Regions from separate parts of the Paenibacillus sp. J22P59 genome, predicted to be linked through region 1. Evidence: a T-box and tRNA genes for the amino acid it is inferred to sense, from the RefSeq annotation. Region 1 holds a T-box; the other holds one or more tRNA genes.

Evidence for each region. A T-box is a leader RNA that pairs with one kind of tRNA and senses whether it is charged. The one in region 1 lies ahead of AC50YO_RS20815 (valine--tRNA ligase), so its partner is inferred to be a tRNA-Val.
Region 2: it encodes a tRNA-Val, which carries the amino acid that the T-box ahead of AC50YO_RS20815 (valine--tRNA ligase) is inferred to sense. The anticodon was not compared.

What each region holds. Positions count from the first base shown of each region.
Region 1 covers NZ_JBXENX010000013.1:95,796-111,142, reverse strand. The annotation lists gene speD (adenosylmethionine decarboxylase) at 1-66, shown strand, start outside; gene hemA (glutamyl-tRNA reductase) at 268-1,647, shown strand; gene AC50YO_RS20855 (cytochrome C assembly family protein) at 1,701-2,516, shown strand; gene AC50YO_RS20850 (precorrin-2 dehydrogenase/sirohydrochlorin ferrochelatase family protein) at 2,537-3,196, shown strand; gene hemC (hydroxymethylbilane synthase) at 3,180-4,151, shown strand; gene cobA (uroporphyrinogen-III C-methyltransferase) at 4,155-5,708, shown strand; gene hemB (porphobilinogen synthase) at 5,836-6,834, shown strand; gene hemL (glutamate-1-semialdehyde 2,1-aminomutase) at 6,839-8,140, shown strand; gene AC50YO_RS20825 (RluA family pseudouridine synthase) at 8,253-9,230, shown strand; gene AC50YO_RS20820 (LysM peptidoglycan-binding domain-containing protein) at 9,318-10,577, shown strand; T-box leader at 10,963-11,193, shown strand; gene AC50YO_RS20815 (valine--tRNA ligase) at 11,264-13,924, shown strand; gene AC50YO_RS20810 (bifunctional folylpolyglutamate synthase/dihydrofolate synthase) at 13,952-15,328, shown strand; gene murC (UDP-N-acetylmuramate--L-alanine ligase) at 15,336-15,347, shown strand, end outside.
Region 2 covers NZ_JBXENX010000003.1:308,782-324,128, reverse strand. The annotation lists gene AC50YO_RS06840 (sensor histidine kinase) at 148-1,314, shown strand; gene AC50YO_RS06835 (response regulator transcription factor) at 1,320-1,982, shown strand; gene AC50YO_RS06830 (YktB family protein) at 2,017-2,661, shown strand; gene AC50YO_RS06825 (efflux RND transporter permease subunit) at 2,710-5,736, opposite strand; gene AC50YO_RS06820 (MFS transporter) at 5,969-7,168, opposite strand; gene AC50YO_RS06815 (aminotransferase class I/II-fold pyridoxal phosphate-dependent enzyme) at 7,351-8,820, shown strand; gene AC50YO_RS06810 (DUF1885 family protein) at 8,944-9,342, shown strand; gene AC50YO_RS06805 (DUF1292 domain-containing protein) at 9,412-9,726, opposite strand; gene AC50YO_RS06800 (stalk domain-containing protein) at 9,844-10,407, opposite strand; gene AC50YO_RS06795 (hypothetical protein) at 10,582-10,785, opposite strand; gene AC50YO_RS06790 (MBL fold metallo-hydrolase) at 10,928-11,653, shown strand; gene AC50YO_RS06785 (DUF3892 domain-containing protein) at 11,717-11,968, opposite strand; gene AC50YO_RS06780 (hypothetical protein) at 12,091-12,396, opposite strand; tRNA gene AC50YO_RS06775 (tRNA-Val) at 12,489-12,563, shown strand; gene AC50YO_RS06770 (helix-turn-helix domain-containing protein) at 12,751-12,945, opposite strand; gene AC50YO_RS06765 (hypothetical protein) at 13,191-13,523, opposite strand; gene AC50YO_RS06760 (hypothetical protein) at 13,411-13,707, opposite strand; gene AC50YO_RS06755 (hypothetical protein) at 13,710-13,958, opposite strand; gene AC50YO_RS06750 (hypothetical protein) at 14,135-14,311, opposite strand; gene AC50YO_RS06745 (hypothetical protein) at 14,428-14,571, shown strand; gene AC50YO_RS06740 (hypothetical protein) at 14,913-15,290, opposite strand; gene AC50YO_RS06735 (hypothetical protein) at 15,331-15,347, opposite strand, start outside.

The sequences.
Region 1 (15,347 bases):
CTAGTACGCGGCATGGGTGAGCTGCAAGTGGAAGAACCAAAGATGAAACAAATCGAGCTTGTGTAATAGCTCTCAATTGAATCATAGCGAAATAACCATAGACTTCGGTCCATGGTTATTTCTTTGTATGAATAGGGAATAATGGATGTAGGGTTTTCAAATATTATTCATAAATGAAGCCTTTATGAATGTCGAACTATGCTATAATTACTGGTGACATCAGGTGATTGAACGTTATTTTTTTGACAGAAAGGCAGGTGAACGCGCATGCACATTATTGTGGTGGGATTGAACTATCGGACCGCTCCTGTTGAAGTTAGGGAACGATTCGCTGTTGCAGAGAAAGAGATGGCCGAAGCACTCGTACAGCTTAAGAACACCGATAGCATTATGGAATGTGTCATTGTTGCGACCTGCAACCGGACAGAAATGTACGCAGTAGTGGACAGGCATCATTTGTGCGGACACTATATTCGCAGCTTTATGGAACAATGGTTTAAGCTGCCTAGACAGCATTTTACGAATCATTTATATATGTATGAAGATGATAAGGCAATTGAGCATCTTTTCCGCGTGACTAGCGGCTTGGATTCCATGGTTATTGGCGAGACGCAAATTCTGGGACAGGTCAAGGATGCCTTCGCACTTGCACAGCAGCGCAAGACTACAGGTACGGTATTCAATATGTTGTTCAAGCAGGCTGTTACAATGGCCAAACGTGCACATTCTGAGACTTCCATCGGTGAATCTGCGGTATCGGTCAGCTATGCGGCTGTTGAGCTAGGCAAACGCATATTTGGTCAATTTAACAAGAAGACGGTTATGATTATTGGGGCAGGCGAGACGGGAGAGCTGACAGCCAAGCATCTGTATGCGAACGGAGCGGACAAGGTTATTGTTGCTAATCGGACGTATGAGCGTGCAGCTCAGCTCGCGGATAAGTTTAACGGCATTCCATGCTCGATGGAGGATGCAGCCAATCGCTTGTATGAGACAGACATCGTAATCAGCTCCACTGGAGCGGAAGGGTATGTGTTGAATCGTCAAGCCGTAGCTGCTGCAATGCAGCGCCGGAAGTCCAAGCCGTTGTTCATGATTGATATTGCTGTTCCTAGAGACTTGGAGCCTTCGATTGCTGCAGTGGATAACGTATTCTTATACGATATTGATGATTTGGAAGGCATTGTCGAAAGTAATTTGGAGCAGCGCCGTAAGGAAGCTTCCAAAATTGAAACAATGATTGCTGAGGAGATTGCTCTCTTTGCGCAATGGTACAAAACACTTGGTGTCGTACCGCTGATTCGTGCGCTTCAGACGAAAGCAGCCGATATACATGAGGAGACGTTCAACAGCTTGACGAACAAGCTTCCTAATCTGGATGATCATGAGCTCAAAGTTATTCGCAAGCTGACGAAGAGTATTGTGAATCAGATGATGCAGGACCCTATTATAAGAATTAAAGAAATGGCTGGCGAGAAGCATGCAGACGAAGCGATGGATATGTTCGTGAAGCTGTTTGCGCTTGAAGATGAGCTCGTCAAATCGAACCAAGCCGAGCAATATACGGCGGAGCCGATAGCTGCGGCAAATAACAAAAACATGCCGACACATGCCGCCGTGGCAGCGCTGGCGTCCGTCACTCGGTAGAAGCACGCTTCCGCCCTTTAAGGAAGGCGTGGCAACGTGGAGGCGCTATGGTAATGCAAAATTGGCTATATGACGCGATATTGTATATTTACGCCCTGAGCCTTCTGTTTTATTTCTCCGATTTCATGGATGCAAACCGGAGAGCAAAACGGATTGGAGCAGGGCTACTTATTTTTGTATGGAGTTTGCAGACTGTATTCCTAATTTCTCGAATCGTTAATCATTATGAGATGCCTGCGATCTCTGCGATTTCGAATTTTGAATATTGGCTAGGATTTTCCTGGCTATTGGTTACGATTTCACTTGTTATAAGTCGATTTTTCAAAATCGAGTTTATTGTTTTCTTAGTGAATGTCGTTGGATTTGCTGTTCTTGCGCTTAATTTGTACAGCAATCCCGGGGATGAGACGGGTTTTACCTTATCTGCAACTACCGAGGAGCTGCTATTTGTTCATATTAGTCTTGTTCTTTGCGCCTATGCAGCATTGACGGTTGGAACGATATTCGCTGGCATGTACATGTTTCTCCATAACCAGTTGAAAGGCAAGCGTTGGTCTAAGGCCGTCAAGCGCTTCCCTAGCCTTGATACAATCGAACGGTTCTCGGATCGTGCCATTATAATTGGTGTGCCGCTGCTGGCGATGTCGCTCTCGGTTGCAATAACGATGCTGCTTGTAGAAGGCAAGACAATGCTATTGCTGGATTGGAAGGTATTGACCTCCTTCGCGGCTTTAATTATGTATATTGTATACGTTATACAACGAGCATTGCTGAATCGACCAGGCATGCAGCTTGCACGATTGCACATTGCGTCATTCATCGTCCTTATTTTAAATTTTTTATCAAATTACTTTTCTACCTTTCATTAGAATAAGGGGGATAAGCGGATATGAATGGCTATTATCCTGTTATGCTGAAGCTTCCTGGCAAGCGGTGTGTCGTTATTGGCGGGGGGCGCATCGCAGAACGCAAGGTGATGGGTTTGCTGGAAGCTGGAGCAGATGAGGTATGGGTAATAGCGACGGTCCTGACTGAACGCCTGAGAGAGCTTGCTAAGAGCGGAAGGATTCAAGCAACAGCCCGCAGCTATAACGAGACGGATTGCCATGGTGCTCGATTGGTATTCGCCGCTACCAATGATAGAGAGCTGAATCGGAGAATTGCGCAGGATGCCGAGCGGCTGGGCATATGGGTCAACACCGTGGATGAGGGCAGCGCAGGAGCCTTTCTTAACTGTTCAGTGGTAAGACGCGGAGATTTGATTATCGGCATATCTGCTTCTGGTGCAAGTCCGGCTCTAGCCAAACGGCTGCGTCATGAGCTCGAAGAAAGATATGGCTTAGAATATGCAGAGAGCATGCCGCTGCTTAGAAAGCTGCGTATACGCCTCAAAGAGACTGCACGAGATGAGCAAGAGAGGGAGAGGCTGCTTAGCCTTGCTGCTGCGCAAGTGCCATTCCCTTTAGAGGATAATGATGATGCTGAGGCATGGATCGAGCGCCTTCGCGGGATGATGACGGGAGGATTACATAATGGGAACAGCAATTAATGGACAGCGTACAATCGTGGTAGGGACAAGGCAAAGCGCGTTAGCCCTTACACAGACTGGACAAGTGATTGACGAATTGAAGCGCATCAGTGAGAAGCATGGGTTCGATTATTTGTTTGAAATTCGCAAGATCGTGACCAAAGGCGATCGTATTCTTGATGTTACGTTATCCAAGGTCGGAGGCAAGGGCCTATTCGTGAAGGAAATCGAGCAGGCGCTGCAGGACGGCGTTATAGATATGGCTGTCCACAGTATGAAGGATATGCCTTATGAGCTGCCGGAGGGTCTCATGAATGGCGCTGTTCCGACGCGTGTTGATCCACGTGATTGCTTGATTATGAAGGAAGGCCAGTCGCTTTCTGATTTGCCGCAAGGGGCAAGAGTCGGGACAAGCAGCTTACGCCGTTCCTGCCAGCTTAAGAATGCAAGACCTGACCTTGTACTGGATTCGATCAGAGGCAATATTGATTCCCGCATTAAAAAGCTTACGACAGAAGGCTTCGATGCTGTCGTGCTTGCTGCGGCCGGCCTCAGCCGTATGGACTGGCAGGATCGCATCTCTACCTATATCCCTGTTGATATATGCGTACCAGCAGTAGGGCAAGGCGCCCTTGGGATCGAATGCCGTGACAATGATGCAGAGGTAAGGGAGCTGCTCGCTCTCTATAATGATGAGGAGACTTCACTTGCAGTGCGGGCTGAGCGCAGCTTCCTTGGCGCTTTGAACGGAGGCTGCCAAATTCCAATTGGCGCTTATGCAACAGTTGAGAAGCGAGCTGACGGCAGCTTGGACAACGCAGTGCTGGAGCTGACGGGAATCGTAGGCTCACCAGATGGCGCTGTGCTGTTGAAGGAAATAGCAAAGGGAACGGATCCTGAGCTGCTCGGCCGTGAGGTTGCGGAGGCATTAATTGCAAGAGGCGCTGACCGCATACTTGCGGAAATTGGGGGATAATCAATGGATAAGGGTATCGTCTATTTAGTCGGAGCCGGTCCCGGCGATCCGAAGCTCATTACGGTACGAGGCTTAGAATGTTTGCAGAAAAGCGACGTGGTCGTCTATGACCGCTTAGCCAGCCCCAGGCTGCTTCGTTATTTGAAGGATGGCGCTGAGAAGATCTATGTCGGCAAGCTGCCTGATCGACACACGATGAAGCAGGAGGAGATCAATCAGCTCCTCGTGGATCTAGCTTTGCAAGGCAAATCAGTGACGCGCTTAAAGGGCGGCGATCCGACCATATTTGGACGTGTGGGCGAGGAAGCTGGCCTGCTGCAAGACAATGGCATTGAATTTGAGATTATTCCAGGCATTACCTCAGCGATTTCGGTTCCAGCCTATGCGGGCATTCCCGTTACTCATCGTGATTTGGCCTCTTCTCTTTCTATTATTACAGGGCACGAGAGTCCGGATAAGCTGGATCGGTCCATTCATTGGGATAAGGTGACGAATGCTACAGGAACCTTGATTTTCTTGATGGGGGTAGCCAAGATTGGATATATTGCAGAACAGTTGATTCGTCATGGCAAGTCCGCTGATACACCAGTTGCCCTTATACGCTGGGGAACCCGTGTGGAGCAAGAGACGATTGTCGGTACTCTCGAATCTATTGAACGGATTGTAAAAGAAGCGAATTTCCAGCCTCCTGCGGTCATAGTGGTCGGTGATGTAGTTACGCAGCGAGATAAGCTCAAGTGGTATGAGAAAAAGCCATTGTTCGGCGTTCGCGTTCTCGTTACACGTGCCAGATCGCAGGCTAGCGAGCTGGCAGACAGGATAGAGGAGCTTGGCGGTGAGCCCTGTGAGTTCCCTGTCATTGAGATACGAGAGCCTAAGGAAGCCTCTATGGTCGCCAAGATTCAGGCTGCCTTGGAGCAAGCGGAGCGGTATGACTGGATCATGTTCACTAGTGTGAACGGAGTCGATTATTTTTTTGGCTGGCTGCGCAAGTTCGGTATCGACATTCGGCGTTTTCATGCTGCTCGAATTGCTGCTGTCGGCCCCAAAACAGCCGAAGCGCTTGAGAAACGCGGGCTGACAGTTGTGGAGCTGCCAGCACAGTTTCATGCGGAAGGATTGCTGGAGCAGCTTGCTGGCGATTTGAAGACTGGCGAGCATGTACTGCTCCCGCGCGGCGATCTTGCACGAGAGGTGCTGCCAAGAGAGCTTGAGGCACAAGGGCTTGTACCGTTAGAAATTGACGTCTATGAGACTGTTATGGCTGACACACAGGACGAGCAGGCAATGGAGTGGTTAAGGGAAGGACGGATTCATGCCGTTACGTTCACCAGCTCCTCTACCGTTACGAATTTGCTGGAACTGCTGAAGCGCGAGGGTATTGACGATCCGGCCGAAGCTCTCTCAGGTGCGGTTATGGCGAGCATCGGCCCATTAACGACCAAGACGGCAAGGGAAGCTGGGCTTAACATTGCGATTGAGCCCAAGGAAGCGACAATTGAGGCGTTGGTCGAGGCCCTTGTCCAGCATCAAGCGGTTAAGCGCGGATTAGCGTAGACAGTATAACCAAGCAGTATTAGGACAATGGTTATGTGCAATTTCAAGTTGATTTGACGTACCAGTAAAGCAGCTATCGGATACAGCGAAAATTTGCTAATGCATAATTTTTTAGGAGGAATTGTTAATGACCTTTCCAATAGTGAGACATCGCCGACTTCGTCATACAGCGGGCATTCGCAGCTTAGTGCGTGAAACCGTATTGACGGTTAATGATTTCATCTACCCGATCTTTGTCACGCATGGTGTGAACGTGAAGGAAGAGATCAGCTCTATGCCAGGGGTATACCATTTCTCATTGGATGTGCTCGAGGCGGAAATCCGTGAAATAACGGCGCTTGGCATTCAGTCGATCATGCTGTTTGGTGTACCTGAGCATAAGGATGCGATAGGGACTTCTGCCTATGATTCCAATGGAATTGTGCAGCAAGCGACTCGTGCGATTAAGCAATGGGTGCCAGAGCTTATCGTTATGGCTGATACCTGCCTATGCCAATTCACCGATCATGGCCATTGCGGCATTATTCATCAGCATGAAGCAACAGGGAGAGCGGAAGTGGATAATGATGCCTCCTTGGAAGCATTGGTACGTACTGCGGTATCGCAAGCGGAGGCAGGCGCAGATGTGATTGCTCCGTCGAATATGATGGATGGCTTCGTAGCTGCGATTCGTGAGGGATTAGATGAAGCAGGCTTTACGCATATTCCGATTTTGTCCTACTCTGTCAAATATGCTTCGGCTTTCTATGGACCTTTCCGCGAGGCTGCTCATTCGGCGCCGCAATTCGGCGACCGCAAAACGTATCAGATGGATCCGGCCAATGTACGCGAAGCGCTTCGTGAAGCAGATTCTGATGTGCTTGAAGGTGCAGACATGCTGATGGTGAAGCCTGCTCTTGCTTATCTTGACGTTGTGCGTCAGTTGAAGGAGCATTTTGATCTGCCAGTGGTAGCGTATAATGTGAGCGGAGAATATTCGATGGTCAAAGCAGCAGCAGGTAACGGCTGGATTGATGAGCGCGGAGTTGTGCTGGAGACTCTTACAGGCATGAAGCGAGCGGGTGCTGATCTGATCATTACTTATCATGCGAAGGATGCTTCGCGTTGGCTGAAAGGGGAGCATTAAGATCATGAGTGAGCAACCACGTCAAAGACAGGACGAGAAGTCCAGGGCAGCTTTTGCAAGAGCGAAGCAGGTTCTTCCGGGCGGCGTTAACAGCCCTGTTCGTGCTTTCAAATCAGTAGGGTTAAATCCTGTGTATATGGAACGCGGCCAAGGCAGCCGAGTATATGATATTGATGGGAACAGCTACATTGATTATGTTGCTTCCTGGGGACCGCTCATTATGGGGCATGCACATCCGGAAGTGGTTGAAGCGATTATACGAACTGCTGAGAAAGGCACCAGCTTTGGTGCCCCTACGGAATTAGAGACGTTAATGGCAGAGCTTGTCGTTGAACGCGTTCCTTCTGTAGATGTTGTGCGGATGGTTAATTCAGGAACAGAGGCAACGATGAGCGCTCTGCGTCTTGCGCGCGGCTATACGAAGCGGAGCAAGATTTTGAAGTTCGAAGGCTCCTATCATGGTCATGCGGATAGCCTGCTGATCAAAGCCGGTTCAGGCGTAGCTACGTTAGGCTTGCCAGACAGTCCGGGCGTGCCGGAAGGCGTTGCTTCTCAGACAATTACAGTTCCATATAACGATATAGAATCTGTGAAGCTGGCTTTTGAGAAATTCGGTGAGGAAATTGCTTGTGTAATCGTCGAGCCAATTGCTGGAAATATGGGCGTTGTTCCGCCGCTGCCGGGCTTTCTTGAAGGGCTTCGTCAAGTAACGGAGGCTTACGGTAGCATCCTTATTTTTGATGAGGTAATGACGGGCTTCCGGGTTAACTATCATTGTGCCCAAGGCTTGTACGGCGTAACACCTGACCTAACCTGCTTCGGAAAAGTAATCGGAGGCGGTCTGCCAGTCGGTGCGTATGGGGGCAAGCGTGAGCTTATGGAAATGATTGCGCCGAGCGGGCCGATCTACCAAGCTGGTACTTTGTCGGGTAATCCGCTGGCGATGGCAGCAGGCTACACCACTTTGAAATTGCTGACGCCAGAAACCTACGAGCTTCTGGAGCGCCAAGCGGTTCGATTGCAGCGTGGATTTGAGGCGAATGCCCAAAAACATGGGATTGCAAGCACGATTAATCGTGTCGGCTCCATGGTATGTCCATTCTTTACGGATACTTTTGTTATCAACTTCGAAACGGCGAAGACAGCAGATTTGGAGCGTTTCAAAGCTTACTTCTCCAACATGCTCGACCTTGGCATCAGCGTGGCACCGTCCCAATTCGAGGGCATGTTCGTGTCCGCGGTTCATACGAACGAGGACATTGATGCGACGATAGCTGCTCACGACACGGCATTAAGCCGATTGTAATTCGCAGCCTATAGTTATGATTACAGCAGGCGCTGCAAGGTAACGATTCCGATTACTGCAGCTCCTGCTCTTTTTTTGGAACGTATGCAAGCATTCAAGGAGGTGTTGTTACATGCCAATGTATCAGTATATACGTTCAGGCGAGTGGCTGGAGCTGGAAGTATCTCAAGTTCCTCTTGCCTCGACCGCAGCAACAAGCTCTGAACAGCAATTGGATTTCCCTCCGGCCGGCAGTCATCCGCATCTTGTGCGGCAATGGCTGCTGGCTCATTCTTTATTTCCTGCAAAATGGATTAATCGGTTGTTTTCTATAGGCGGTATTCAATGGGAAGGGGGGAAATTGCGGTTTTTGGCATTTCCCAAGGCTGATCCAGCAATAGATTCTCTTTATCAAAAAGCGAAGTCTTCAACACTGGCAGTTCTTCCGGCGGTTCTATATGAGGATGACTTTTGCATGATCCTTAATAAGCCGGCGGGAATGGCTGTACATGAATCCCACCCTGGACATAGAGGCACACTTGATGAAGCAGCAGCCTGCCATCTTCTGCAGCATGGCGATCCCCTCCCGGTTAGACATATTCATCGGCTTGACGACGATACGTCAGGTCCCGTGTTATTTGCGAAGAATGACTTGGCCCAGTGGAGACTAGATGAAGCGATGCGCAGCAAAGAGATCGAACGTTATTATGTTGCTGTTGTAGAAGGGCGTCTGTCGCAGCGGAAGGGTACAATTAATGCGCCCATTAGCAAGGATAGGCATCATTCCTCCCGCCGTAGGGCAGGAGGGAGCGGCGAGACGGCTATTACACATTACGAGACAGTAGAGACCTATCAGAATGCCTCTCTCGTACGCTTGCAGCTAGAGACAGGCAGAACGCATCAAATCAGAGTTCATATGAGCTACTTGGGCTACCCGCTCATCGGAGATCAGCTCTATGGCGGCAATGCTCGCCTGCTGTCTCATCAAGCGCTGCATGGTGAAAAATTAACTTTTGTCCATCCTTGGACGCAGGAGCTTACGGAAGTAATCGCTCCTCCGCCATTATGGCTGCCGGTTTTGCTGGACAAGCTTCGTTGCCGTACAAAATGATAGGCATGCTCCTCCCTGACTCGCCATATAGTTAATAGTGAATGTAACTTTAGACCAAGCATTCACAATTGGAAGGGAGGACAAAGCGTGACGGATCAAACGAAGGGCTTGCGCTTTGACGTGTATGAGCGCGTACATTTGCCAGATGAAGTTACCGCTATTGATGAGCTGGAAGAAATAGAGCTTGTTCCCCGCATTCAAGTCATCGAGCAGGGGGATCATGCTGTACTTAGAGGTCAATTGCTGTTAAGCGGGGTCTATAGGGGACAGAACAATGCAGCAGAGCTGCAGACGCTGGAGCATTGGATACCCGTGGAAATTACGCTACCGCTCAATCGGATTTCACGTCTGGACGATATTTCGGTGGAGATTGATAACTTTGACGTGGATCTGCTCTCATCGCGAACGCTCAACATTACGGGGGTATTATCTCTGCGTGGAATTCTGGTAGAGCCGTTGCCGGATACGGAAGAGGCATGGAGGGAAGAGCCAATTACTGTCGTGCATCAGCGGGAAAGCCTTGGCGATGAGGAAGGCGAGTCTAGTGCAGAGAACCAGTCTTTTAATACACATGAGAGTGAGTTTTATGCTGAACGGTTGGATGAAGAGGAGTTCTCGCTGATTGAGGAGGAACCGACTGAGGAAGAGGAAGCTGCGGTCACCATTTCTGCCTCACCTCGGGATGGAGGCTGGTCAGCCTCACAATGGTTCAATACGAATCAAGCAGAACAGGCACAGCCTGTCATTCAAGAAGGGCAAGCCCAAGAGAGCAACCTGCAAGCAGAGCGGGAAGTTACTTATGCCTCGCAGCAGGAAAGCGAAGATGGCTGGCTAACCTCGGTACAGAATTATGAAGAGCAGAATTCATCAGAAGCAGGAGCGCTTGCTTTGCAGGAAGCAGAGAATGACCGCGAGGAGAACTGGCAGTTTCATTCTTCTGAAGCGCAGCCTGCTCCGGAAGCTGAGAAGCCGGAATTGCGTATTGGCCTAGGCTCTAAGCAGCCCGAGGCAGATGCGGCGCAAGCACCTAATGTGGGACTGGTCACGTTGCTCCAGACGAGTAAGCGTGAGCAGGCAGCTAGGCATGCGGCCGAGCAAATAGCGGCAGAGCAAGCCGAACAATTGACGAAGGCATCATCCGGTGATGAGATCGAATGGAAGAATTTGTTCTTGGGCAAACGATCAGAGGATAATGAATTCCGCAAAATTCGTGTCTGTATCGTGCAAAAGGACGAGACGCTTGATGCCATAGCCGTTCGCTACAGCCTGAATCCACGTGAAATCCTGTTGTACAACAGTCTTAATGAAGCGACCGTTGAAGAAGGCCAATTGTTGTATATCCCATAATAAAAAACGATGGGCTGCCCAAAAGTAGAGAAATCTACTTAGGGGCAGTCCTGTTTTTATAGGCAGCAATGAGGCAAACTCACAAATGTATGAGACAAGGTATTCATCATCGCAGTGGGATGCTGGGGGAAGCGGCGGTGTATGAGGTGAACCTCACTCCTCAGGAGGCTAGGCTCATGAGGGATGAAGTTAGCCTCATAGAATGGTTATCATGCAGATGAGCCGGCAGTATAGATGAGGATAGCCGTACAGAAGAATGAGGTTATCGGTGCTTCGCAGTTGAATACGGTCACTAGTATCCTCCCGACCTGCAGTGTTGGCTTATTTCGACAGTAAAAGTTGACTTTCACTAGCTGGTTGGATAAGATATTGTATATCTGTGTTAATATCGACGTTGAAGGGGAAGGGTTCGCAGCCAAGCCGTCAGAGAGTGGAGCTGTTACGCTGAGAGGTTCCGCGGGAAGTTACTGCGATCGGTCACCCTGGAGTTGCTAGGATGAAGCGGGATGAGTCTCGTTATTTCTAGCCGGCCACAGCCGTTATCTGTTTGAGTGCCGTGCTTAAATTTTGCACGGAACAAAGGTGGTACCACGGAAGCTAACCTTTCGTCCTTTGCTATAAGGGCGATAGGTTTTTTTTTGTATTTAACAAGATGTTTTCGTACTAATTTTAGGAGGATGTAACCTATGTCTGAGAACCAATCGACACCCGTAATGCCAACGACTTATGATCCAAAGGCTGCCGAGCAAAAGTGGTATGACTTTTGGACGAAGGGACAATTTTTCAAGGCGGGCAATCGCCCTGATGCCCCCACTTATACGATCGTTATTCCTCCTCCTAACGTAACGGGAATGCTACATATCGGGCATGCGCTTGATTTTACGCTGCAGGATATTCTCGTTCGTGCCAAGCGGATGCAAGGCTTTGATACGCTTTGGCTGCCGGGAACGGACCATGCAGGAATCGCTACACAGACCAAGGTTGAGCAGAAGCTGCGCGAGCAGGGAGTTTCTCGATATGATCTGGGCAGAGAAGCATTCCTCGAGAAGGTATGGGAATGGAAGGATCAATATGCAGATACAATTCGTGACCAATGGGCCAAAATGGGCTTGTCGCTCGATTACTCTCGCGAGCGCTTTACACTAGATGAAGGATTGTCTCAATCCGTACGTGAAGTATTCGTACGTTTATATGAGAAGGGGCTAATCTATCGCGGTAAAAAAATCATTAACTGGGACCCGGTTGCCCGTACTGCGTTATCTGATATTGAAGTAGAACATAAAGAAATAAACGGTCATTTGTACCATTTGCAATATACATTGAAGGACGGCAGCGGTTCTATAACGGTAGCTACTACTCGTCCAGAGACGATGCTGGGCGATTCAGCTGTAGCCGTGCATCCCGAGGATGAGAGATACAAGCACCTTATTGGGCAAATGATCGTTCTGCCGGTTGTAGGTCGCGAAATCCCTATTATAGCGGATGATTATGTAGATAAGGAATTCGGTTCGGGAGCGGTGAAAATTACGCCTGCACATGATCCGAATGACTTTGAGATGGGACTTCGTCACGATTTGCCGCAAATCATCGTTATGGATGAGACGGGAACGATGAATGACCAAGCGGGGCCTTATGAAGGTCTTGATCGTGCAGAGTGCCGGAAGCGTCTTGTGAAGGATCTCCAAGAGCAAGGCGTATGCATTCGGATTGAAGATCATGTTCATCAGGTAGGGCACAGCGAGCGCAGTGGAGCGGTTGTTGAGCCTTACTTGTCGACGCAATGGTTCGTAGCGATGAAGCCATTGGCGGAGAGAGCTATCGAAGCGCAGAAATCAGGCAATGGCGTTCAATTCGTGCCGGACCGTTTCGAGAAAATTTATTTGCATTGGATTGAGAATGTCCGCGATTGGTGTATTTCTCGTCAGCTCTGGTGGGGCCATCGCATTCCAGCTTGGTACTGCGAAGCTTGCGGAGAGATGCATGTAGCACGTGAAGATATTCAGGCATGTCCAGCTTGCGGAAGCACTTCCTTGTCTCAAGATAATGATGTGCTTGATACTTGGTTCAGCTCGGCACTATGGCCATTCTCTACGCTCGGTTGGCCGGAGGAGACAGAAGACTTCAAACGCTTCTATCCCACTGCGGTACTCGTAACGGGCTACGATATCATTTATTTCTGGGTAGCTCGCATGATCTTTACGGCACTGGAATTTACAGATCAAAAGCCATTCAAGGATGTATTGATCCATGGTCTCGTGCGTGATTCTGAGGGCCGCAAAATGTCCAAATCCCTTGGCAATGGCGTTGACCCGCTTGAAGTGATTGAAAAGTATGGCGCAGATGCAATGCGCTATATGATCTCGACAGGCAGTACGCCAGGTCAGGATCTTCGTTTCCGTTGGGAAAAGGTCGAGCAGGCACGCAACTTTGCGAATAAGATTTGGAATGCATCCCGCTTTGCCCTGATGAACCTAGAGGGCTTTGAGGCATCTGATATCGACATCAAAGGGGATCTGGGCACAGCAGATCGCTGGATTCTCCATCGCCTGAACGAAACGGTTCGCGATGTGACTCGTTTAATTGACGGCTATGAATTCGGAGAAACAGGCCGAGTGCTCTACAATTTCATATGGGATGATCTCTGTGACTGGTATATTGAATTTGCGAAGCTGAATTTGTACGGCAGCGACGAGCAGGCCAAACGCGCAACGCAATCCGTGCTTGCCTATGTGCTGGATCGTACGCAGCGCCTAATTCATCCGTTCATGCCATATATCAGTGAAGAAATATGGCAGCATCTTCCGCATGAGGGTGATACGATTACTTTGGCTGCATGGCCAGTATACGACGAGTCGCTTGAAGCACAAGATGCGGTGAAGGAAATGGAACTGCTGATGGAGATCATTCGTTCGGTTCGTAATGTACGAGCGGAAGTGAATGTGCCGATGAGCAAAAAAATCGAGCTGTTGGTTAAGCCGTCCGGCGAATGGGAAGCGATGATTCTTACTCGTAATGAAGAGTTTATTAGACGCTTCTGTGGTACATCCAAGCTTGAGACAGGCGTTCAGCTTAGTGCGCCGGACAAGGCAATGACAGCGATCGTTACTGGAGCGGAGCTTTATTTGCCGCTTGCAGGACTGCTGGATATTACACAAGAAATCGCTCGTCTGGAAAAAGAGCTTGCTACTCTGAATGCTGAAGTAGAGCGGGTAGAGAAGAAGCTGGGCAATGAAGGCTTCGTCGCGAAGGCTCCTGCTAAGGTTATTGAAGAAGAGCGGGCTAAGATGAATGATTATGCAGATAAACGTGACAAGGTATTAGCTAGAATCGCGGAATTGCGCGGATAACGTTCACATGGAAGAAGGACTAGGGAAATGAATGCTAACGGAATTGAGCAGGAACGAAGCAATGAGCTTCGTTCCTACACTGAGGCAGTTGATTGGATCAATGGGCTGATTCCATTCGGTATCCGTCCAGGCTTGGAACGTATTGAGAAGCTGCTTGATCTGCTAAAAAACCCGCACAGAAGACTGAAATTTATTCATGTAGCCGGAACGAATGGCAAAGGCTCTACCTGTGCTTATTTAACCCAGGTATTGAATAAAGCAGGCTATGATGTAGGTACGTTTACTTCACCTTATATTACGAAGTTCACGAACCGATTCCAATATAATGGCGAGGATATAGAAGAAGAAACCCTGCTTCGACTCGCCAATGTGCTGAAGCCGGAGGTGGAGGCTATTGCCTCTACTGAACTTGGTTCACCGACTATGTTCGAAGTATCTACTGCATTGGCTATACTATACTATGCTACTGTTACGTATCCCGATTATGTAGTCTGGGAGACAGGGCTTGGCGGTCGTCTGGATGTTACGAATGTCGTAACACCTGTCATCTCTGTTATAACGAATGTAGGGCATGACCATATGGATCGTCTTGGTGATACATTAGCTGCTGTAGCTGCTGAGAAGGCTGGGATTATTAAGTCAGGCGTTCCTGTCGTAAGCGCAGTGACGCAGCCTGAGGTAATCGAAGTCATCAAGCAGACGGCAGCGGCTAAGAAAAGCACGCTCTATTTGCTGGGCGAGCAATTCTCGATCACGGAGCTGTCTACGCAGGAGGACGAACAGACTTTCCGCTTCGATGGTCTATTCCGTTCGATAGATCCGTTGTCGATTACGCTTAATGGCGCACATCAACGAATGAATGCAGCAGTCGCTGTCATGACGCTAGAAGTATTGCGTCAATATTATGCTCTTATCGTGGAGGATGATGTGCTGGTCGAGGGCCTTCGACAGGCAGCATGGCCTGGCAGGCTTGAAATGGTAGCCCGTTCCCCTCGTCTTCTGCTGGATGGAGCACATAACCCGGAGGGTGCAGAGACATTGGCAGCTGCACTTAAAACAACGTATAAGTACGATCGGTTGCATCTTATGATGGGGATGCTGGAGAATAAGAATCATCGGGATGTCCTCAAGCATATACTACCAATAGTGGATACACTTATTGTGACCGAGCCTGACTTCCGCAATAAATTGAAGGCTGAAGCATTTGCTGCTCTTATTCAGGATGAGACGCCAGAGGGGGCATCCTTCGAGCTCATTGTTGAACCAGATTGGCAAGCAGCTCTTCATAAATTACAGCAAATTACCGGGGAAACAGACCTTGGGGTTGTGACTGGAACGCTTTATTTAATAGCTGACGTTCGCTCCCGCATATTGTACAACTCGGATTCTGAAAAAGGTTGGTGAGCCGTCTTTGAACACAGCA
Region 2 (15,347 bases), on a different contig from region 1:
CAGTATATAACCCGCGCTGCTTGCAGTCAGGTCTATAAAGTCACCTTCTCAAGGTGACTAAAGTCATTTCTTCATGAGAAACCCATCTTTTGCTCCAGGCCAGTATGCTATAATAAAACAAATTCAGTAGTGCAGGAGAAACGCAGCATGCCTATTTCGCTTCACTCCATTCGAAGCTTGCTAGTGGTGGTACCGGCTATTGCCAGCGTTATGAGCATTGATACGCACGCTTACGCCCCCTATACAGTTTCTATTCTATTGGCGTTGGTTTTAATCAAAGCTGGGCATTGGTTTCCGCGAAGGGCGCCAGCTCTGCTGGCCATCGAAATGCTAGGCTTCGGAATTCTTTCTTATATATATGGCAATGTCTTATTCCTACTGTTATTTGCTGCCCTGATAGGTGCAATGGGCAGCCGCCCTTCTCGATCTGCAGGAATCGCATGGGTGAGCGGAGGAGGCGCCATTCTATTTGCAAGCCTAAGTCATAGAGCACCAGAAATTATACTGACAGCTCTGCTATTGTGGCTGTTAACGGCGGCGGTTCTCTCTGTTTTCAATGACCTGGAAGGGCGCCGTCACAAGACAGAGGACCTCTACGCCCAGCTGACCCATAGCCATGCGGAGCTGGAAGATGCCAGGCGCAGATTGCTTGATTACGCTTCACAAATCGAACAATATGCACAATCGGAGGAACGCAATCGGATCGCTAAGGATATTCATGATGATCTCGGTCACCGTCTAATCCGTGTCAAGATGATGTCTGAAGCAGCTCTGCATGTGTTCGATTCCGATACGACCCGCGCGCATGCCATTACGCTGCAAATTCGTGACCAGCTGCAAGATAGCATGGAGATTATGCGCCGAACCGTGCGCAAGCTGGCCCCTCCAAGCGCTAACGAATCTCGTAAATATGCGCTTGATCGATTAGTTATCGAAGCAGGAGAAGCACTGGGCATCGCAATCGAATTTGATATTCAGGGACCTCCGCGCCCGCTCTATCCCAGCTTGGAATTCATTCTTTATAAGAATGCACAGGAAGCTGTTACGAATGCAGTCCGACATGGCCATGCGACTATCGTATCCGTCATTCTAAGCTTTCAGAAAGATACTATTGCCTTGACTGTATCCAATAATGGCATTGTTCCAGGACCAATCATTGAGACGGGTCTCGGGATGCGAGGAATGAAAGAGCGAATCGCACTGATTGGCGGTACGTTGGAGTGGAACGCTGAGGAGCAATTTTCCGTGACAACGACAATGCCGCTGCTCGGTGACTATACACAATGGCCTGAAACAGCCGTCAAGGAGAGCTAGGAACGATGATCAACGTGCTCATTGTAGATGATGATCCTTTTATACGGGAAAGTATGCAGCTTATATTGGGGCTCGACAATGAACTGCAGGTTGCAGGGATTTGCGAGAATGGACGAGAAGCAGCCGAGTTCGTAAGCCATACGCCTGTCGATGTGGTGCTTATGGATATTCGCATGCCTGAATGCGATGGAGTTGAAGGCACCAAGCTGCTGCGAGAGCTAAGCACTCCGCCAGCCGTCTTAATTCTAACCACCTTTGACGATGATGATTATATTGCACAAGCGATTCGCAATGGGGCGAATGGCTACCTGCTCAAGAATATGTCGCCCAGCCGAATTATTAGCGGAATCAAAACCGTTCATGAAGGCTCACTCCTTATCCATCCCGATATTGCCCGCAAGCTTGCCGGCATGCTTGAGCCCTCTCGTGGAGATTCCATAGAGAGTACAGCTGTCTCTGCCGATACGTTAGCTTCTTATGGCTTGACCCACGCCGAGCAGCAGATTGTCCGCCATATCGCAGACGGGCAATCCAATAAAGAGATCGCTGCCTCTCTCTACCTGAGTGAAGGCACGATCAAAAATTATATTTCAGAAATATTGAACAAGCTGGCGCTGCGTGACCGCACGCAAATTGCTATCTTTTATTTGAAATTACCTAATAACTGAACCAGCAGACCGAACAAATAAGGAGTGAACATAAATGACAACGACACAGGTAAATCATTTTACAGGATTCGAGCAGGCGGATTTCGATACCTTTCAGATAGATGGGCTTGAAGAGCGGATGGCCGCCATTCAACAGCGAATACAGCCCAAGTTCCGTGCAATAGGCGAGCAATTAGTGGGAGACCTCGCGATTCAAGCGGGCAATGAAATGTACTTGCATATCGCGAGGCATGCCCGCCGCACAGTGAATCCACCCAAAGACACTTGGCTTGCCATATGCAATAACAAACGTGGGTATAAAGCACATCCTCACTTTCAGCTTGGCTTGTTCGATGATCATCTCTTCCTATGGTTTGCACTCATCTATGAAGCGCCGAACAAAGCCCGAATTGCTTCCGCCTATCTGAATCGGCTTGATGAGTTCATCGCCGCTATACCAAGCGATTATGCGATATCACTTGATCATACGAAGAAAGAATCGATGGCTGTGAGCGAAATGTCGCGAGCGGACTTTACCAATGCGCTAATCCGCTTTCGCGATGTGCAAAAAGCAGAGCTCTTGATCGGCCGACAAGTTCCTGCAGGCGATCTCCTGCTCAGCGATGGCGACGCTCTTCTAAACTACGCTAAAGAAACTTACACAACGCTTATGCCTTTATATCGACTGGCTTACGAATAAACGCAAGAAAGCTGCCGCCTCCCGGTTAGGGAAGGCGGCAGCTTTCTTTTAATTCATAGCCTCAGTCATACTGATCCGTTCACTCTCCTTGCTGTTGTGGCGCTGCTTCCGTGAAGTGCGGAAGAAGAACAGCTCGTATACGCAAGGGACTATGACCAAGGTCAGCAGCGTAGCTGCTACCAATCCGCCAATGACGACAATAGCAAGGCCTTGCGATACGATATTGCCTGACTCATGGGAGCCGAATACGAGCGGCAGCATGGCTGAGACGGTCGCTATTGCCGTCATGACGATCGGACGCATACGTGTCGACGCCGCTTCAATCAACGCCTCTCTTATCGTCATCGTCTCCTCGTTCTGCTTAACTCTATCAATCAGCACGATAGCATTCGTAACAACGATGCCAATTAGCATCAATGCTCCGAACATCGCAGTTACATCCGGGGTAACTCCTGATATTAAGAGTCCGATTACAGCGCCAATCGCAGCGAGCGGCAGCGAGAACAGAATAGCCAGAGGTGCGCGAAGCGTCTTAAATGCCAGCACCATAATCAAATACACGATACCAATGGAAATAAGAGCTGTAAGGCCAAGATCAGCGAAATCACTCGACTGGTCTGCAGAAGCGCCTCCCACAGCCACACTTACTCCATCAGGAAGCTGTAGAGAATTAGCTTGCTTTGTAATTAAATTGCCGACAACAGACAGCTCGCTCGGTTCTACATCCGCAGCTACACGGACATAAGCTTTGCCGTCCTTATGGTAATACAGGCTTGGCTCTTCCGTTCTGACCAGCTTAGCTACATTCGATACGGCAACAGGCCCCGCTTCCGTCATTACTAACAGTTGCTTCAGATCCGCTTCCGAATCCGGTTGAACGATAGGCTGAAGCAGTACTGGCGTAGCACGGTCATCCATCTCGATTGAGCCCAGCGGAACGGGATTGATCAAGCTTTGCAGCTGCGAGGCAATCTCTTGCCCCTTGGCAAGCGTAGAATCCACCTCAAAGGCATAGACAGCCTTCTTCTCCTCTTGATTACTCTTTACCTTAACTACTCCTTCGAGCGGCTTAATTGCCGCAATCAGCTTCTCGGCAGTTTCAGCCAGCTCGACCGGATCTTCCCCTATCACGTCAACATAGACTTGTGAGGAGCTGCCTCCCATCATCAAATCAATTGCATATACATCAATCGCCGCATTGTATTTCTGGTTCTTCTGGGCTTTAACACCCTCCATGAATGCATCCGCATCCACGTTCTCATGTAAGTCTACGAGATAAGTAACCAGCGTTGGCGATGATACTGCGCCAAACTTCGCCATATCAGAGCTGTTGCCCAGAGACATATTCACCCATTCTACATCCTTGTTCCCCGTTAAATAAGATTCAAGCTTCATGCCTTCCTCTACGACTGCATCATGCGGCGTATCGCTGGGAAATTGCAGTGACACGTTAACGCTCTCTGCACTGGAAGAATCCATCGCTCCCTTAGGCATTACCGCATAAGTCCCTAATGATCCCGCAAGTAAGACAATGGATACGAGCAGCGGCACCCATTTATGCTGCAAATTCCAGCGAATGAAGGACTCAAACATACGGGAGCCTGTATGTGGCTTCTCCTTCGTGCCGCGCAGCAGAATCGCACTAAGCAGCGGCACCACAGTCAGAGCGACCAGCAGCGAGGCAAGCAGCGAGTAAGCGACCGTGAGGGCAAATGGAAGCAAAAACGATTGCAAAGAGCCACGCAGCAGCCCCATTGGCAAAAATACGGCAACCGTCACCAAGGTCGATGAAGTAATCGCTGAGGCTACTTCCTTTGTCGCATCAGTTATTACGAGGATCGAGAAGGGCTCCTTCTGCAATCTTCGATAAATGTTCTCGATCACGACGATACTATCGTCGACCAGCCTGCCTACTGCTACTGCAACCCCTCCAAGCGTAATAATGTTCAAAGATACGCCTGATAGCTGTAATAAATACAACGTAATTCCGAGCGACAAAGGAATGGATACGATCGTAATAATCGTCGCCTTAATATTGCGCATGAATAATAGAATAACAATTGTCGCGAATAAAGCTCCTAGCAATACTTCTCGCAGCATACTATTGACGGAGGAAGAGATAGACTCTGACGTACTAAGAAGTACAGCAGCATCAATCCCTTCTATTTCTTTATTTAATCTTTCCACCGTCTTTTCAATATGATTGCCTGTCGTTACCGCATTTGCTTCCGCTGATTTGGAAACTGTAAATATAATGGCATCCTTGCCATTCATGCGGTTGATGCTCTCTTGATCCTTGGCAAGCTCCACGCTAGCGACATCCTCCAGACGAACACCAGATGCAACAGGCAGCTTGCGGAGCGTTTCTATATTACGAATTTGATCGTAAACGTTAATGTTAGCGGAAGCTCCCTCGATTGTGCGCTCCCCAACAGAAGCTGCCACCCCTCGACCTTGCAGCACGCCCATAAGCGTCTGGACCGGCAGCCCTTTCTCAGAGAGCTTGTCAGCTAATGGAGTAACATGGATCGTTGCTATCGACTTACCGACAACACTGACAAGGCCAGCCCCTTCAGACTTTTGCAGCTCTGCTGTCACCTGCTTAAGCTTCATTTCTTTTGCTTGCTCACTCAAGCCGTCCGCGAACGTCAAGGTCACCCACGAAATCGGAATCATCGACGTATTTTGTTGAATGACGAACGGTTTCATAACGCCCGCTGGAAGCTGCACCTGCGAGAGCGCTCTTTCCACCTCCTCTTTCGCTTCCTTCATATTTGTCTTCGAGTCATAATTCAGATTAAGCTCTGCATATCCGTTACCCGAGGTAGAGAACATTCCGCTTTTCCCTGTCATTAAGGAAAGCGCCTCCTCCATCGGATTAGTAACCAGCTTCTCCATCGTCTTAGCGTCCAGGCCTGGTCCAATCGTTACCACTCGGACCTGCGGATTATCAGCCGCTGGAAGGAATTCCATCGGCAGCTTCAAATAGCTGACAACCCCCATAACCAGTGACATGATGACGATCAGTATGACGGCCGCCTTATTTCGGAACGACCATTCTGTTAATCTACTCATTTTTTCCCTGCTCCTTCTCCTTGTCGGATTGCTTTGTTTTCCTGTATAAAGCATAAGGCTTGGAAAAGTATTGCAAAAACGTCTGGAGACCGCTCTTTGCTCTGGCCTATGGTCGGAGACTCGCTCCGACTAGAGTCGGAGCGAGAGATTTCTATCCGCAACAAAAAAAGTGCTGGTACAGGGATCATTTCCCTCTACCAGCACTTTTAAAGGTAAATATGAACTTTAATCGTTAATCGTTATTGCCTGCAACCGCAGTTTGTTCCTGTGACAGCCGAACGTCCATACGACGGAAGCCGACTAGCAGCAGCAACGCCGCAAGACAAAGCACTCCTCCAGACACATACGGCAAGCCTAGATTAAACGTAAATAAAAATGTACCGAACAGAGGTCCTGCGATACGTCCAAGGCTGTCCATAGAAGAGCTTAGTCCAGAAGCAACACCTTGTCCTACTGTTGTTTTTTGGGTAATGAGCGAGGTCACGCATGGACGAATCAAGGCATTCCCTATACCGAATACAGCGAGGGATGCCGTTGCCCACCATAAAGAATGCGCACCCAGCAGCATAAAAAAGCCGATTGCTGAGATAATGAGCCCGATCGCTATATACTTAGGCTCGTCACCCTTCTTAATTTTGCGGCGTACAAAACCGCCTTGAACCAAAGCGCCCACAAGGCCGCACACGAAAAATAAGATACCGACTTGAAGCGGCGTTACAGCAAAACGGACCATCCCGAAAATTTGCAACGTTGCTTCGAGTCCCGCAAGCGTAAAGGTCACAAAAAAAGCAAGTACATATAAGTATTTGAGCGGCCCGGTAAAGGCTGACCAGCGCGATATGCGCGGCTCTGACGATTGGCGCCTATTCTCAGGCGTCAGCGATTCCTTAAGCTTCGTGATCGCCAACACGAAAGTAATAGCTGCCAAGGCAGAAGCGACATAGAACGGTGTCTCTAAGGAGACCAGACTTAGCATCCCGCCAAAGGCAGGGCCGAACGTGAAGCCAAGACCAATCGACATGCCCACAAAGGCCATTCCCTTCGTCCGATGCTCCTTCGGTGTAATATCTGCGACATAAGCCACGATTACCGACGTAACCGCTCCAGAGAACAAACCGCCAAGAATACGTGATAAATACATGAGCATCAAGTTACCGGAGGATAGCCCGAACAGCAAGAAGCTAATCGAAAACCCAACTACCCCAACTAATATAATCGGCCGTCTGCCTATTCGGTCGGACAGCCCTCCCCAATAAGGAGAGAGAATAAATGATACTGCCGAGTATACGGCGAGCATGAGGCCTGTATGCTTCTCAAGGCCGCCTGGATCGGTCGCTTTAATGATCTCGGGCATAACCGGAATGATAATCCCGAACCCGATGAACGTCGTCATAAGAATAGCGCTAACTAAGTATATTCGTTTATCTTTCATATCCATTTCACCCCAACTTTTATCGTACCATAATAGGCTGCAGCTTAGTTATGAACAAATAAAGAACAAAATAATGACCTGTTTTTTAAAAATGACGCTTGCATTCCAACTTGTATTTGCTATACTCAACTTTGTTTGTACATGTATATTAGATGATATTCGAAAGGCAGGGATATACAACGATGGATCATAATAAAACCCCGCTCTTCACCGCGCTCCGCCGCCATGCGGAGAACGACCCGGTTCAATTTCATATACCCGGACACAAGAAAGGCCTCGGCAGCGATTCTGAATTTCGCGAATTTATCGGTGACAATGCTTTGTCTATCGATCTTATCAATATAGCTCCGCTTGATGACTTGCATCAGCCGACCGGCGTTATTGAAGAGGCACAACAGCTGGCAGCCGATGCATTCGGTGCCGATTATACCTACTTCTCCGTTCAAGGAACGAGCGGCGCGATCATTACTATGATTCTGACCGTATGTGCGCCCGGCGATAAGATTATCGTACCGCGCAACGTTCACAAATCGATCATGGCTGCTATTATTTTTGCCGGAGCAAGGCCTGTGTTTATCTCACCGGCTAGAGATGCTAATCTTGGTATTGACCACGGCATTACGACTCAATCCGTCAAGCGAGCGCTGGACAAGCATCCTGATGCCAAAGCTGTTCTCGTTATTAACCCGACCTATTACGGCTTCTGTGCCAATCTGAAGGAAATCGTTGATCTGGTACACAGCTTTGATATCCCAGTCCTTGTTGATGAAGCACATGGCGTTCTCATTCATTTCCATGAGAAGCTGCCTATGTCAGCGATGCAAGCTGGAGCGGATATGGCGGCTACCAGCGTTCACAAGCTAGGAGGCTCCATGACGCAAAGCTCGGTGCTCAACGTCCGCAAGGGACGCGTGAACCCGCATCGCATACAAACGATCATCAGTATGCTGACGACGACCTCTACCTCTTACATCCTGCTGGCATCCCTTGATACATCAAGACGCAACCTTGCGATGAACGGACATGCCATAGCGGAACGCGCGATTAGCCTTGCTCAATCCGCAAGAGAGCGAATTAATCAAATTCAAGGCCTCTACTGCTTTGGTGAAGATATTCTAGGCGGTGAAGCAACCTATGACTATGATCCAACGAAGGTCGCTGTCCATGTTAGACATCTTGGCATTACCGGCTACGAGACGGAAAACTGGCTTCGAGACCACTACAATGTGGAAATCGAGATGAGTGATATGTATAACATTCTTTGCCTAGTTACGCCAGGTGATACCTCGGACTCCGTCAATAAATTGCTGGAGGCTCTTCAAGGACTGTCCGATGCCTTCCATGAAGGAGCCGAAGCTCGCGAGCTTATTGTGAAGATACCTGATATTCCGCAGCTTTCCTTAACTCCTCGGGATGCTTTCTACGGTGAGACAGAGGTGGTGCCTTTCAAGGAATCCGCAGGTCGTATCATTGCCGAATTCATCTATGTCTATCCCCCTGGTATTCCTATTCTACTGCCAGGAGAGGTCATCTCGCAAAATAACATTGATTACATCGTAGATCATGTTGAGGTGGGCCTGCCGGTCAAAGGACCAGAGGATCGCAGCATTCAATTCGTCAAGGTAATCGTCGAAGAAAACGCTATTTACTAATTTTCAAGCAAAACGCCAGTTGCTGGCCCTTTTTAAGGGCTATCAATCGGCGTTTTTATCATTTATCCCACATATTGTAAAGAAAGAACCTCTCATGCTATGATGTTGATGGAGGTGGGATGAATGAGTCAAAGCGCTTTCATCAAGCTTGTGCAAGGGTCCGCTGTCAGCGAGCTGCCGCTCACGCTGTTAAAAGAAAAGCTGCTGCATTACCGAGACCAGACTGCTCTTACCGGCAGCCAGTTGGATTGGGATTATGCGGAGGCTGCCTTTCCCTACACCATCGAAGATAGACAGGATGATCGTTGGTTTTACCTACAAGGAACGAATCCACTATATAAGTACATTATTTTTGGTACCGGCGAAGAAGGCCCTTCCAGCATACAGGTTGTTCTTCCGGAAGAAGCAACTCATGGGGATAAAGCAAAGGCCAATGAATTATGCAAATTTATAGCGAAGCAACTGCAAGCCGAGCTGATTCTATTCAATGGTCGAACGATTCATTATAATCCGCGCAAATAGAAAAGAGCACCTGCCCTTATCGTATAGCTCATCGCTATCCACTTGGGCAGGTGCTTCTTATTGCCGCGATTACTCGCCTTTGGCTTCGTTCTCTGTACGCGCAATTTCCTCGTAGATCGCTGTTACGCGATCCCACTCTGCGTCATCTTCGATACCAACAAGAAAGGCTTCGTCGTTCTCTTCTTCAATACGGAAAATAACGCCGTCCGCTTCTGGATCATTACGGTCCAGCAGAACTGCGTACCCATTGTCTTCTGATTCAAACGTATACACCATGACCATTTCGCGATCCTGGCCCTCGTCATCCGTTACTATGAACACACTCTCTTCATGCTCGTGGTCATGTCCGCAGCCGCAGTCTTCCCCATGCTGATGCTCACTCATGCGATTACCCCATTTCAGTTCAATATACATACCTAAGTATCGTACCATGAGGATGTACTTCGGTCAAACGAAAACACCCTTGTATCCTCTACGCAGGATCAAGGGTGCAGCCGTATTTTATTGCGAGGTAATATACTTGTCAGACACGACTGACCAATCATCGGAAGAGTTAATTTTCATATAAAATCGGACCACGTATTTGCCACCCTGATCGAAATTATATTTAATATCATCAATTGTGTACCAGAAGTTATCCTTGGACGTATTGATATTCTCCGATTTGATCGTCTTCTCGGTGCCCGACGGATCAGTAATCGTTACTTTGACAGAGGATACATCTGTCGTTAAATTATCAATTTGCGACAGCAACGTGAACGTATACCGACTGCCCTTGTCTACACTTCCGAACATCTTCTTGTCTTGGAACAAAATCATGTGCACATTAGGCTTATATAAAGTCGCTTTTTTGCTCTGATTGTCCCAGGTCACTATGGCTTGCAAGCCATCCACAACCTGCCGCAGCGGCAAGTAGGTTTTGTTGTCAATAATAACGCCATTCTCATCCAACTCTTTATTGTTAACGATGACACGCACCTTTTGTGATGCTGAATCCGCAAACAATAATGTCCCCCCACATAATGACAGTACGAGGAGCAGCGTGGCTACTTTTCTGAACTTCATCGATGAATACCCTCCATCCGGTTTGTCTGGATGCTAGGTTATACTCGTCATGCTGCTCAAAGTTGCGCTAATCCGTAAACTTTTTTTCAATTGGGAAACAAGCTAACAAGTCTCTTCTATTGCTGGTGTCATTTCTTGTTGAATGCTGCGCTTGCCCGGGAAATGATAAGCCTATTAACCATAAGTGCGAGTGAGAATACATGGAACGCCTTTTCCTACTGAACCGGGCTCGCTCATCCGTTCCCGATAGCTAATTCCTCTCTCACATGGCGTCTTGCAAGCAAGACATGTACTGGATAAAACCAGCTTGTAATGGAACTGCTTTCTGTCGCTTGTCACCGTTTTTTTCTTGGTTGCTTTTCCTTTGCCTTTGCTCATAATGCTCTGCCCCTCCCTGCCGAATACTGCTGCTCGCATTATATGTAAGGAAGGGCGAATGTGCATCTACATTTGTTCGGATACTGACAATTATGATACATTGGATATATTCGTAAAATACTTTCTAGGCGGGTGGTCTCCTTTGAATATTCAGATGCTCGGAACAGGCAGTGCTTTTGCCAAAAAGTATAATAACAATAATGCTCTTATAGAGGTTAATGGCTTCCGTTTGCTCGTTGATTGCGGCATTACTCTTCCTAGAGCCTTGCATGAATCCGACAGGTCCTTCTCTGAGCTGGATGCGGTACTGATCAGTCATATTCATGGCGATCACGTGGGGGGGTTGGAGGAGTATGCGTTCCAGATGATGTTTCTCTACGGCAGGAAGCCTGTTCTTTATATAGCCTCTACCTTGGTAGAGCCCTTGTGGGAGCAGACCCTAAGAGGTGGCTTAACACAGGAGCCATTAATGGCATTAGAGGATTTCTTCGAGGTCAGGCCGCTTGAGGAAGGCGTGGAGACTGAGATCCATCCGGGATTAAATGTTCAGCTAATTCGTACGGATCATATTCAAGGGAAAGACAGCTATTCGTTCATTTTCAATAAGCAATTCTTCTACTCTGCTGATATGAAGTTCAATGGAGAGCTGCTGCAAGATCTAGTTGACCATGGCGTTCAAACCATATTCCATGACTGCCAGCTGCAAGCGCCAGGGGTTGTGCATGCCAGTCTAGAGGAGCTGTTGACACTTCCTGCGGCCATTCAAGAAAAAACTTGGCTTATGCATTACGGCGATACGATGGAGGATTATAAGGGCAGAACTGGTGCTATGCAATTCGTAGAAGAGCTTCGCACTTATACCTTTTAATAGAAAGAAGCGAGCATTCACAGGCCTCATGCACTGCGAATGCTCGCTCCATTCCAGCTTATGCTAGAAGAGTGGAAGCTGATCCAAATTATTCGTCGGGTCTCCATCCGCATCTCCACGAATGTACAATTCTCCATCCCGCCCTTTGAATGCATTTACGCCAGCGATATGACCGGCTTGCACCTCTTGCAATGCGGTTTGATAATCAAGCACGCGACCAGATGATGTTTTGAACGAAGTCAGGTCTCCATCCCCGTTCTTTTGTACCGCTACGATTTGTTCCCTTTGGTCATTCGAATACTCATTCGGACTCAATTGGATTCACTCCCCTGTCTGTTGTTGGCAGGCCAAGGAAGCTTCACCCGGCTCTTCCACTATATTCAACAGGTAGCCTATCCATTATTTCAAAAGACTATGCGTATATTAGCCAGTATTGCTTATTTTTTGGTCCCATCAGATCCCAGCTTCCGTCTCCATACAAACTGCTGATCATAGGCCAAAGTATCTTTCACAACGAACAGTGCCACATATCCGCATACCGTTCCAACAATACCAAATAACCCTAATAGCCAAAGTGCTAAATAAGCATACTCCTCCGCCAAGCAATCTCCCCCTTGTATTTCGCAGCTCCAAGAATTCATTAGGAATCGGATAACCCAGCTTGCTATCGAGAGCGTATACTTCTGTACTTTTACACCTATGCGGAGGAATGGCTGATTATGTTTATGTATCCACCATGTCATTAACTATTTATAAGACTAATCAATGAACTGAATTTCCCCAAAAATTATTCTTGATTTTTATATTATTCATGTGATATTATATATTTCATTGAAGGCTGGTAGCTCAGCGGGAGAGCACTACCTTGACAGGGTAGGGGTCATGGGTTCGATCCCCATCCAGCCTACCATACTTAAATTCCCGAGAACCCTTGGTACATAAGGGTTCTTTTCTTTTTTATATCATCTTACAAGTCACTGTAGTTTCCTCAAAACCACCTGTTGATACGAATTTGATACGAATCCACTTTTGATACGAATAAATAAAATAGCAAACGCTTATAAGCCCTTGCTATCTACTCCTGATAAAACATTTAGCTATGTTCCCTCTAACCAATTCCTAAAAACTAATTTACTGATATATAATTCCCTACCTGCCTTCGCGACATGAAAGGGAGGATCGTTCAAAAACTCATATGTTTTCTTCAGTCCCATTTTCATAATCTGTTGTATATGCTTGGGTCGCAATGTCATCGGATATTTATCCCAGTCTGTTTCAATTTCATCTTCCACCCTGTTCACTCTCCTTTTTCATAGACGTTTACAAGTCTTCACATTCTATTAACACTGCCAGCCGTAAATTCAGCGCCAGCTTATAAAAGCATTCCAGCGATATTCCGCATACTTCGGCTGGCTGATCGGCGGCTGAAACTCAAAGTTGAATACCTTTTGATCGGTTATATAAGGTGCGTCCTCTGCCATATATCTCCTTTCAATCAGGAATTTCTCCATACGTGGCAGCCTGTTAATCGCTCATTCTATACACGCTCACAGTAAGCCCTCCGTGCATCCTGGGCATCAACATTACGCGTTGCGATATCACCTGTCTGGTCGCTTGTCGTACCTGTATTGCCCCTTGGCATATCGCTGTAACTCGCAGTCATGCAGGCTTCCCGTTTAAATATGCTCCATGCGACTAATATCCAAAACACTATGCAGCATGCTACGCCTGCTATGAGGAATGGGCTCTTCCGAACCTTACCACTTGTCATTTCCGTCACCCGACTGCTGATCCTCGCCGTCTTCTTCGAGATCGTCATTATCTTCTTCTTGATCGGGCTCGTCTTGCTCGTCTTGCTCGTCTTGCTCATCTTGCTCCTCCTGGTGTTCATCGTCCTCATGCTCAGCATCGGATTTTTCCGCATCATGATCGTTGTCTTCAGATTGGCCTTCTTGAGCGGAATCATCTGGAGCGTCCTCTTCCGATCCTTCATTAACATCACCAAAGCTTAACTGCTGGCCTTCGTCTTCATCCGGTTCTACGTTGCCCTCCACGTTTACAGTCCCATCTGGTGCAATTGTTCCGCGAACACCTTCGCGAGGCTGCTCAGCTCGTTCATTGTCATAGTCCTCGATATCATCATATCAGCCTGCGAGCTGGAGAACATAATGTAGGCCTTTCCTTGCTTCATAATCTTGCGAAGGGTTTCGAGCTGATCGGCGGATAGCCCGTCCATAGTGAGTGTCAATTTCTCAGCTTTACCTAATTTGATGTCCTCGATTGTTGCGCTTGCGAATGTTTTCATTGTTGTTGCTCCTCTCAAATTTTGAATAACATAAGATCATATGTTCGGTTTATGAGCAGTAGTGGCCTACCAGATTCGCAGAATGCGTCTGTTAGCTTGAATTGTAATATTCAGACCTACCCGTCTATCGGTTGCAAAACTAGCATGATTTTAGCAAGCGATATGCAAAGAGCAATTTATGTCCTTTCGTATTCAGGCCTATTCGTCTTCATCCTCGGCATGTTCGGCGCCTGACCCTTCGTTGTAGAGTTCAGCGCAAGCTTTTGAATCTGGGTAATACAATCATCACCCGTTACCTGGCAACCATACCTACCTGTATCAGCATCGTATTTTCCAGCAGATGCACAGCCCATCGTTTGTCCCTCCTCATGTATTTCTGCCATTGAATATTGTTAAAAATACTTTACGAAGTACGTATTATATCTTTGTTCGGAAAATATAAATTAAAAAAATTGGAGCGATTTGCAATATGAAAAAAATTATAATACCGATTGAACTGCTTAATGAAGATCAGGTGGCATGGGTAACCATGGCGAAATTAATTAGTCGGGAAGAACTTTATCAAACTAATAACGAAATATTTACAGACTTTTGGGCCGAGATAATAAAGTAATCTCGATCTGCGGCTCGTTCTTTTGAGAGCGGGCCTTAAAGTATCTCTGTATTCAAATTCGAAACATATCCATTTATTTAACGTAAATATTACCATCACATTAAAAAACGGAGTTCATATGAGAAAATTCATTCTGTACGGTCCCATATTATTATTTTTTGTATTTATACTTTTCATTGACAAAGACAATGGCTTCCACTGGAAAAATGCTGTTGAGAAAATATTAATTTCTGGATTCGCAATTCTAGTGGTCTACCTCATTTATAAGTTCTACGAAATGATCAGTAATATTAAGAATTAGTTGACCATAGCGAGGGAATGCTCGTTATGGTCTTTAATATTCAAACTGTCCGTCTAACTACTCGGCTGATCCGGTATGATATTCGGAGTCCAATGCGTGTGGTAGTCCGGCCAGTTATCAGCCAACGGAGATCCACAATACAGTGGTTCATCAATAGGAAATGCCCACCACAATACATCGCCGTAATCTTCATGCCATTCGTCAATCGTCCTTGCCTGTGCAAATGAATCAGAGAAAGCTTGTTGAGGACATCGCGGATACCGTATGCCTGTATTGAGTCAGCCCGATTTTTGATTTCTTCCAACGCACCTCGCAGCAGGGCTGCTTCTCCTTTGATTCGTTCCATTTCCGCGAATGAGTATCCGTGATCTAATTCTCTTAGACCAGCGGCATAACCTCGAGAATATTCATCACTCATTTTGAATCCCCCCATATATTTCCTTATTCATCCATCGCCGTCACTTTGCCCAATTCG